3 regions of the Stenotrophomonas nitritireducens genome follow, and region 2 is predicted to be linked to each of the others. Evidence: riboswitches for the same ligand, from Rfam matches in the RefSeq annotation. Region 2 holds a riboswitch; each other region holds the start of a gene.
The links. A riboswitch is a leader RNA that binds a small molecule or an ion and turns the genes downstream of it on or off. The one in region 2 is predicted to bind cobalamin.
Positions count from the first base shown of each region.

Region 1 (3,272 bases), 360 kb from region 2:
CAGGCGATCAAGTCCTTGGACCTGTGTGCAAAGGGATTGTGCATGTTGTTCCAGTGCAAGCGCGCGGGCTTCCAGGCGCTGGTCCAGCTCCTCGCCGAGCTGGTCTGCATGCGCGTCCAGCTTGTCCTCGCGACCGGTAAATACCGCCCACAGAACGCTGCGGGCGATGGAGCCGCTCAGGGTCTCGGCAGCATCCTGGACCCGCGCTTCGAAGCCCTCGTTGAAAAGATCCCGCTCCCAGCGGCCGCGGCCAATGGTCTGCTCGACAAAATGTTCGGCCTCCCTGCGCAGCTTGCGGACCTTGCGGGAGTTAGCGTGGCCTGTCAGACCCTCATACACCGCATCCAGCGTATCGAAGCTGATGCCCACCGATTCGGTGGCGATGCCGGTGACCGCCGGCATCAACTGGCGTACCCCGACTTCCAATGCGCGCAATCGCTGGGCATCATCGGGTGACACTTCCTGCATGTGGCCATCCACGCTCAACTGACCATCGTGGAAAACGATTTCGCGCAAGCTGGCAGTGTCGCGGCGCAACCAGATACCGCCGCCATCGACCAGCACGTCGTAGTCGGTTTCGACGCCGCATTGGGCGGCCGACAACCGCGGGGACTTCATGTTGGCGGCGTGTCCGGCAGCAGGTAGCAGCAACAGCAAGGCGGTGAGTCCAATCGCGCGCATGGTGTGAGTTCATCCTTGAGGGTAAGGCCAGCTTCATCGCCCGGGCGGTGTTTGGCCTCGGCCGAAAGTCATGCCCTGTTGGGCGCGCCACTGGCCGGTCCGCTTCAAATCCACGTTTTGCCTCAATAAAGTGCTCGCCACCTACTTGACTGCGCAGTCTTTTCGGACAGTTCCAATCACCAATATCCGTACAGTTGCAGCGCAGCCCTTATGCCCCAAGGCTCGCCATATTTTTACTAGATTTGGTGTTGACCCTGCCATGTACCCACACTATCTTGTGTCCCGTCGGTTCCAACGGGGCGTGCCTCGTTGGATTGAAAGGGAAGCCGGTGACGCCGTTAAGGCCATTCCGGCACTGCCCCGCAGCGGTAATTGGGAACGACCCCGCCACACAGCACTGAGGCAAGCGGCCTTGGGAAGCGGCGGAGTAGGAAGAAGGCCCTGGCCTTCGCGCCCATGAGTCCGAAGACCTGCCGACAGCCACGCGATGCACACCGCGTGGTGCCGGCTGCGGTGTCTTCGAGGGGAAGACGGCTGGTGACGTGGTGCCGTGGCTGCTGCGACCGTCGGGTCGTGGGCTGTCGCGGCTGCTGCGACGCCGTCCTTCCATGCTCGCGCCTCCGTACCGGCTCTGCTTTCTGCGCGGGCAGGAGCTGCGTGCATAACGTTTGCAAGGACACCATCGTCGTGACTGCCACTCATACTGACGTCGCTCCGGCTGAAGCCGGTTTTGAACTGACCCCGCCGCCGACCGCCACCGCCATGAGCGTGACCAAGCGCAATGGCAGCACCGAGCCGGTAGACCTGAACAAGATCGTCCGCGCCATCCAGCGCTGCTGTGAGGGCCTGCATGCGGTGGACCCGATGCGCGTGGCCACGCGCACCATCTCCGGCCTGTACAACGGCGCCAGCACCCAGGAACTGGATGAGCTGTCGATCCGTACCGCCGCGCTGCTGATCGGCGAAGAGCCCGAATACGGACGCCTGGCCGCGCGCCTGCTGGCCAACTTCATCGGCAAGGAAGTGTCCGGGCAGGAGATCCATGCGTTTTCGCAGTCAGTCGGCCGTGGCCACGAAGTGGGCCTGATCAACGACCGCCTGCTCAATTTCGTGCAGGTCAATGCACGCAAGCTCAACGATGCGATCGATCCGGGTTACGACCTGAACTTCGATTACTTCGGTCTGCGCACCCTGTATGACCGCTACCTGCTGCGTCACCCGCATACGCGCAAGGTCATCGAAACGCCGCAGCAGTTCTTCCTGCGCATCGCCAGCGCGCTGAGCGAAGACGTGCCCGAAGCACTGGCGCTGTACCAGCGGCTGGGCAGCCTGGACTACCTGCCGTCCAGCCCGACCCTGTTCAACGCCGGTACCAGTCACGAGCAGCTGTCCTCGTGCTTCCTGCTGGATTCGCCGCAGGATTCGCTGGAATCCATCTATGACCGCTATGCCGATATCGCGCAGCTGTCCAAGTTCAGTGGCGGCATCGGCGTCAGCTATACCCGCGTGCGCTCGCGCGGCTCGCTGATCAAGTCGACCAACGGCCACTCCAACGGCATCGTGCCGTGGCTGAAGACGCTGGATTCCTCGGTGGCTGCGGTCAACCAGGGTGGCAAGCGCAAGGGCGCGGCCTGCGTGTATCTGGAAACCTGGCACGCCGACATCGAGGACTTCCTCGAGCTGCGCGACAACGCCGGTGACGATTCGCGCCGTACCCACAACCTCAACCTGGCCAACTGGGTGCCGGACCTGTTCATGCAGCGCGTGGAAGCCGACCAGGAATGGTCGCTGTTCGACCCGCGCGTGGTGCCGGAGCTCACCGACCTGTACGGCCCGGCGTTCGAGCAGGCCTATGTGCAGGCTGAAACCCAGGGCAAGGCGCGCAAGAGCGTGTCCGCCCGCAAGCTGTATTCGCGGATGATGCGCACCCTGGCCGAGACCGGCAATGGCTGGATGACGTTCAAGGACAAGTGCAACCTGGCCAGCAACCAGACCCTGCGCGCCGGCAACGTGATCCACCTGTCCAACCTGTGCACCGAGATCCTGGAGATCACCTCCAACGATGAGACCGCGGTCTGCAACCTGGGCTCGATCAACCTGGGCAACCACCTCGACGCCCACGGCGACTTCGATTTCGAGAAGCTGGCCGAGACCGTGCGCCTGGCCGTGCGCCAGCTTGACCGCGTCATCGACCTGAACTTCTACCCGATTGAAACCGCCCGCCGCGGCAACCTGCGCTGGCGCCCGGTCGGCCTGGGCTGCATGGGCCTGCAGGACGTGTTCTTCCGCAAGCGCATGGCGTTTGATTCGGACGAAGCCCGCGCGCTGTCGGCCAAGATCGCCGAGGCCATCTACTTCCACGCACTGGAAGTGTCCTGCGAACTGGCCCAGGAACGCGGCAAGCATCCTTCGTTCAACGACACCCGTGCCGCCCATGGCGAACTGCAGTTCGACGCCTGGAACGTGGTACCGGAAGATACCGCGCGCTGGGACGCGCTGCGTGAGCGCATCAAGCAGCACGGCCTGCGCAACTCGCTGATGATCGCCATTGCGCCTACCGCCACCATCGCCTCCATTGCCGGTTGCTACGA
Region 1 is NZ_CP016756.1:2,610,853-2,614,124, forward strand. Features, by position in the region: gene BCV67_RS10915 (DUF2884 family protein) at 1-681, opposite strand, end outside; cobalamin riboswitch at 951-1,174, shown strand; gene BCV67_RS10920 (ribonucleoside-diphosphate reductase subunit alpha) at 1,444-3,272, shown strand, end outside.
Region 1: another riboswitch for cobalamin. It lies ahead of BCV67_RS10920 (ribonucleoside-diphosphate reductase subunit alpha); the one in region 2 lies ahead of btuB (TonB-dependent vitamin B12 receptor).

Region 2 (3,272 bases):
GGCATCGTTGATGGCGTATTCAACGCGCACGTCCATGGTGCCGTAGCCGGCCAGGCGAACGGTGTTGGCGGCGTTGTCGAAGCGGTGGCCACTGCCAGCGGCGGTAATACCAAGACGCAGCGGGCCGAAGCTCTTGTCCACGTCGATGCGGCCGCTGGTGCGTGCGCGGCGGGCCAGCAGATTGTCGTAGCTGGCGGCACCGGAGGTGTGGTCGCGCGGGTCGGTGAAGCTGGCCTGGGCGTTGATGTCAAAACCGGCCAGCGAAACAAAGCCGGTCAGCTCGGCGCCACGGATGCGCGCTTCGGCGACGTTGACCAGGTCGAAGTTGCTGTCGTAGCCGATCAGCTGGTCGACGCGGGTTTCGTAGGCGTTGAAGGTCCAGTTCCAGTTGTCGGCGTACTGCGCGATGCCCAGGTTCAGGCTCTTGGATTCTTCCGGCTTCAGATTCGGGTTGCTGAAGCCCGGGTAGTACAGGTCGTTGAAGGTCGGCGCCTTGAAGCCGGTGCCGGCGCTGGCGGTCAGGCGCAGGCCATTGCCGAAGGCAAAGCCATAACCCAGGCTGCCAGTGGTGTGGTTGCCGAACTGCTCGTTGTCGTCGTTGCGCACGCTGGCCTGCAGCGTGTGCGCGCCGAACTGGCCCTGGTACTCGGCAAACACGCCCAGGTTGTCGCGCTGGTCGATGTCGAAGGCGGTGGAGCTGGTGACCTTGTCGTTCTGCCAATCGGCACCGGCGGTGATCTGCTGGCCTTCGGCGAAGCTGAAATCGCCCTGCACGCTGGCGGTGTCGCGGCGGGTGTCGAAGGCGCTGGCGAAGCTGCGGGTGCCGGCGTCGGCATCGGCGAAGTAGTTGTCGGCTTCGTCGCGGTTGCGGCCAACCTGGGCAGTCAGGCGGAAGGCATCCGAAGCGGTCCAGGCGAGCTTGGCACCGTAGACCTGCTGGCGGTTGTCGGCTTCGTTGCCGCCAAAGATGCTGCCGTCGTATTCGTTGAAGCTGTCGGCATTGAGCACGTGGCCTTCCAGGCTCAGCGTGTCGGTCAGCGCATAGCCGCCGCGCACGTTGATCGAGGTGTTGCGGTAGCCATCGCGGTCCGGCTCATCGGCGAAGCAGCCCGCGCCCCAGCCAGCGGCGGTGCCACGGCAGGCGTTGATGCCGTCGGTCTTCTGGTAGCCGCCCTGGGCCGAAATCCAGCCGCGCTCACCGCGGTTGCTGAAGCCGGCGCTGACCTGGCGCAGGTTGTTGCTGCCGGCGGTGATCGCCAGGTTCTGCTGCAGGCCCTGGCCGGCAGTGCGGGTGAAGATCTGGATCACGCCGCCAATGGCCTCGGAGCCGTACAGGCTCGAACGCGGGCCGCGCACGATTTCCACGCGTTCGATCTGGTCAACCGGCAGGTCCTGCAGTGCGGCCATGCCATTGGTGGCCGACGCCACGCGCACGCCGTCCACCAGCACCAGCACCTGGTTGGAGTTGCTGCCACGCAGGAACAGCGAGGTGATCTTGCCGGTGCCGCCCTGGTTGGCGAAATCCAGGCCAGCGCGGCCGCGCAGCAGTTCCTGCAGCGAGTTGGCCTGGCTGCGGTCGATCTGTGCACGGTCGATGACCTGCACCGGCACCACGCTGTTCTCGATGGAGATCGGGGTGCGGGTGGCGGTAACCGTGACGTCGTCCAGCTCGGTCGGTGCGTTCTGCGCAGCGGCAACGCCTGGCAGCGCCAGGGCAAGGGCGAGGGAAAGGGTGTGGTAAGACAGTTTCATGGAAGCTCCTGAGCCTGCACGCTCCCGCGCAGGCGGATGGGGAAGGCTGCCAGAGGAGGGAGAAGACGGAGGCGGCGCACACGGCGCTACAGCCGCCGCCATGCCCTCCGCATCGCAACCAGTCGGCTTTCGGGCCGGTCTCCGGACTCGCAGGCGAAGCAGCCTTGCTGCTTCCGTCCAGACGCCTTCCCGTGCCGTGCACAGTGGCGCCATGTCTGGACTTGTCCTGCTTACCGTTGCGGGGGCAGCGCCGGAATGGCGACATGCTGGAGATCCAGCAGTGCGCGGCACCGGCTTCCCGTTTCAACCGGCCGGCAATGCCGGTCGGTCACCCGAAAGTGCGCGCATTCTATGCCATTGCCGGCAGCCCTGCCGGAATGGCTGTTCACGACAGCGCGGCGGCAGCGAACCAAACCCAAGGTAGCCCGGGTAAGCGCCAGCGCACCCGGGAACTGCAGGGTGCCGCAGCTTGCAGCAACGCTCGACGCCGATTTCCCCGGGTGCGCTGCGCTTACCCGGGCTACGTTCCTGTTCGCGCCAGTGTGGCGGTAGCGCACCATGCCCAAGGTAGCCCGGGTAAGCGCCAGCGCACCCGGGAAGTGCAGGGTGCCGCAGCTTGCAGCAACGCTCGATGCCGATTTCCCCGGGTGCGCTGCGCTTATCCGGGCTACGTTCCGTTCGCGCCTGTGCCGCCAACCGGCAACACCAATGGGCGGTAATGCCTGCCGAATGGCTAGAATGCGGGCTGCAAACGCAGTATCGGAAGTGTCGTGACAGAAACATGGTACGGGCAGGCCTGCGGGCAGCCTTCGCAGGAATACCGGCAGCGTGCGCTGGCCCGCCAGCGCCAGCTGACCAAGCCGGAAGGCGCCTTGGGCCGCTTGGAGACATTGGCCGTTGAACTGGCAGCGCTGCAAGGCGTGGATCAGCCGGGGGCGCAACGCGTACCGGTGGTGGTGTTCGCTGGCGACCACGGTGTCACCGCGCAGGGGGTTTCGGCCTATCCGGCGGAAGTGACGGTGCAGATGCTGCACAACTTTGCCGGCGGTGGCGCCGCCATCGCGGTGCTGGCGCGCGAACTGGGCCTGCCGTTGCACGTCTGGGATGTGGGCAGCCGCGCTACCTCGGCCATTGCCGGTGTGGTCAGTGCCAAGACGCGTTACGGCACCGACGATTTCAGTGCCGGGCCGGCAATGTCCGCCGACGACCTGGACGCCGCATTCGATGCCGGCCGCCGCGCGGTGGAAGTGGCCTGCGCCGACGGTGCGGACCTGCTGGTGTTCGGTGAGATGGGCATTGGCAATACCACTGCCGCAAGTGCCTTGGCTGCGGTGCTCGGCCCGCTGCCGCTGGAAGAACTGGTCGGTGCCGGCACCGGTCTGGATGCGGTGCGCATGGTGCAGAAGAAGAACCTGATCGCCCGCGCGCTGAGCCTGCATGGCGAGGCGATCACCGCCGCGCAGTCGCCGGGCCTGGAGGCACTGCAGCGCGTGGGCGGTCTTGAGATCGCCGCGATCAGC
Region 2 is NZ_CP016756.1:2,966,704-2,969,975, forward strand. Features, by position in the region: gene btuB (TonB-dependent vitamin B12 receptor) at 1-1,752, opposite strand, end outside; cobalamin riboswitch at 1,868-2,103, opposite strand; gene cobT (nicotinate-nucleotide--dimethylbenzimidazole phosphoribosyltransferase) at 2,523-3,272, shown strand, end outside.

Region 3 (3,272 bases), 340 kb from region 2:
ACGCCGCTGGCACTGATGCGGAAGCTCTGCACGGCCCAGTCCAGATAGTCCTGCCAGTGCGCGCGGCGCAGTGGCAGGCCTTCGCGCAGGGCCGGCTCGTCGATCTGGATGGCGGCAATGCCGGCTGCCTCCAGGTCCTGCACTTCATCGCGCAGGGCCAGTGCGATCTGCCGGCAGGTGTCGGCGCGGGCCTGGTCATCGCGTACGAACGACCACTGCAACACAGTCACCGGTCCGGTCAGCATGCCCTTCATCGGCTTGTCGGTCAGTGATTGGGCGTACTGCGACCAGCGCACCGTCATCGGCGCCGGGCGGCTGACATCGCCGAAGATGATCGGTGGTTTCACGCAGCGTGAGCCGTAGCTCTGCACCCAGCCGTTGCCGGTGAAGGCGAAGCCATCGAGCTGTTCGCCGAAGTACTCGACCATGTCGTTGCGTTCGAACTCGCCATGCACCAGCACGTCCAGGCCGATCTGTTCCTGGGCGCGCACGCACAGCGCGGTCTGTTCGGCCAGGAAGGTGTCGTAGTCGGCATCGGAGAGCTTGCCGGCCTTGTTCTGGGCGCGCGCCAGGCGTACGTCCTGGGTCTGTGGGAAGGAGCCGATTGTTGTGGTGGGGAAGGCCGGCAGGCGCAGTGCATCGGCCTGCAGCAGCTGACGTTGCGCGTGCGGCGTGTCGCGGCGGGCATCGGCTGCGGACAATGCAGCCAGGCGCGCTTTCACCTTTGGGTTGTGCACGCGCGGCGAACGACGGCGTGCATCGATGGCCTCGCGTGCCCGGCCCAGCGCCTGTTCGGCGTCGGGTTTGCCGTCCAGCGCATCGGCCAGTACGCGCAGTTCCTGCAGTTTCTGCCGCGAGAACGCCAGCCAGTCGCGCAGTTCGGCATCGAGCTTTTTCTCCAGGCCAAGATCCACCGGGCAGTGCAGCAGCGAGCAGGACGGCGCCAGCCATAGTTTGTCGGCACCGCGATGGCCGAGCGCGTAGCGCGCCAGGATCAATGCGTTGTCCAAGGGGCTGCGCCAGATGTTGCGGCCGTTGACCAGGCCCAGCGACAGCACGCGTTCGGCCGGCAGCGCACGCACCACCGCATCCAGCTGCTCGGGTGCGCGCACCAGGTCCACGTGCAGGCCTTCAACCGGCAGCGTGGTGGCCAGTGCAAGGTTGTCCTCGAGTGCGCCGAAGTAGGTGGCCAGCAGGATGTCCGGGCGCGGCAAGGCGCTGAAATAGGCGTAGGCACGTTCGAACGCGGCCTTGCTGGCGGCATCCAGGTCCTGCACCAGCACCGGCTCGTCCAGCTGCAGCCATTGCGCGCCTTCCTGCTTCAATGCGGCCAATAGCTGCGCGTAGACCGGCAGCAGGTTGTCCAGCAGGTCCAGCGGGTTGCTGCCATCGCTGGTCTTGGACAGCAGCAGGAAGCTGACCGGACCCAGCAGCACCGGCCGCGTCTCGATGCCCAGCGCCTTGGCTTCGCGGTATTCGGCAAGTGGCTTGTCGCCGCGCAGGTGGAAGCTTTGCCCGCGCTGCAGTTCCGGCACCAGGTAGTGGTAGTTGGTATCAAACCATTTGGTCATTTCCAGCGCATGCAGATCCAGCCCGTCACGCTGCAGCCCGCGCGCCATCGCGAAGTAGGCGTCCAGTGGCGTGCTGTGCAGCAGGGCGCGGTAGCGGGCGGGAATGGCATCGAACAGGAAGGCGGTGTCCAGCACGTGGTCGTACAGGCTGAAGTCATTGCTGGGTGGCACGTCCACACCGGCATCGCGCTGCAGCTGCCAGTGGCGGGCACGCAGCGCGGCGGCGCTGGCCTGCAGCTGTGCGGCATCGGTTTCGCCGCGCCAGTAGCTTTCCAGCGCGTGCTTGAGTTCGCGGCGCGCGCCGATCCGGGGGAATCCCAGGTTGGTAATGATGGTCATGTTGTTTCCTCATTGCTTGGGCATTGAGGAACGAAGGAACCGCGCGGTGCCGCGCGCCTTGCAGCCGCTTCCACCCCGCCAGCGACCTTCGCCCCCGCGGGCGAACCGGTCTCTTGCGTGGAGGCAGCGCAGCACCCGACCGCCTGCCTGTGGCAGACGGCGGCACCGGCAAGCTCCCCGCGGAGATTCCAGGTCGAAACAGGGGACGACACATCCCCTGGCCCAGGCCGGTATTCGGGCTGATGGACACGGGTGCGCCTGCACCCACCTAGTAGCCGTCGCTTCCCGGGTATCACCCCAGTGCTGTTGACGGCGGTCGTTTCCATTCACCGCTGCGGGGCAGCTCCGGAATGGCAGCCATGTGGCCTGCGTCACCGGATTCCCGTTTAAATACATCCCTTCATTCGGATAAAGAGATGTATACCTTGGCGACGCACAAAATAGGCCGCAACCACGGGCAGGTCAAGTGCGGCGCTGCATACCGCCGCTGTATCGCGCTGCACCAGTACCCGGCTGCGTATCAATGCGCCGATGCGCGCGAGAACAGGTTGATCACCAGTACCCCGGCGCAGATCAGGCCGATGCCGATGATGGCGGCCAGGTCGAGCTTCTGTTTGAACACGAACAGCCCGATCAGCGAGATCAGTACGATGCCGACACCGGACCAGATCGCGTAGGCGATGCCGGTCGGGATGGTTTTCATCACCAGCGCCAGCAACCAGAAGCACAGGCTGTAACCCAGCAGCGCGCCGACCGTAGGCCATAGCCGGCTCATGCCGTCGGAGGCCTTGAGCAATGAGGTGGCGGCCACTTCCAGGGCAATGGCGCAGGCCAACAGGACATAGGGATTCATCGGGCAGGCTCAGCGGGGCAGGGGGCATGGATTCTAGCGGGCACGCGCTCGCGCCCGGGTGAGGCGACCACGCTGGCGTCTTACGGTGCGTGGCTACACTCCGCGCACATTTGTCGACGCCGTCAGCCGGGCGCGCGAGGCAGGAGGCCATTGTGGAATCATGGAACGTGCGTGGTTGCAGTATTCGTAGCAGGTACTGTCGTGCGTGCTGGCAGTACCTGTCAGCATGATGCCGATGCTGCTGTTTGACAGCCGCGAAAAGGTTTCCTGTGCTCGGCGTTTTTGCGCTGTCTGTCGCCGAGCCTTGCGGAGTGCATGCCACATGCTGCGCAGGCGTTGCATCTTGCAGATGAAGCGCGGCACAGCTCTGAAGTGCCTGAGAACATCAGCCTCGATGCATTGGCCACGTCACTTGCCCCGATGAAAGTATTGCGGCTTGCCCACGAGACCAACATCGACATGTGCATCGGCGCCGCCAGCATGGCGTACTGCAATGCGCCGGTGGATAT
Region 3 is NZ_CP016756.1:2,622,640-2,625,911, forward strand. Features, by position in the region: gene metE (5-methyltetrahydropteroyltriglutamate--homocysteine S-methyltransferase) at 1-1,910, opposite strand, end outside; cobalamin riboswitch at 2,119-2,353, opposite strand; gene BCV67_RS10970 (SMR family transporter) at 2,431-2,763, opposite strand; gene BCV67_RS10975 (hypothetical protein) at 3,136-3,272, shown strand, end outside.
Region 3: another riboswitch for cobalamin. It lies ahead of metE (5-methyltetrahydropteroyltriglutamate--homocysteine S-methyltransferase); the one in region 2 lies ahead of btuB (TonB-dependent vitamin B12 receptor).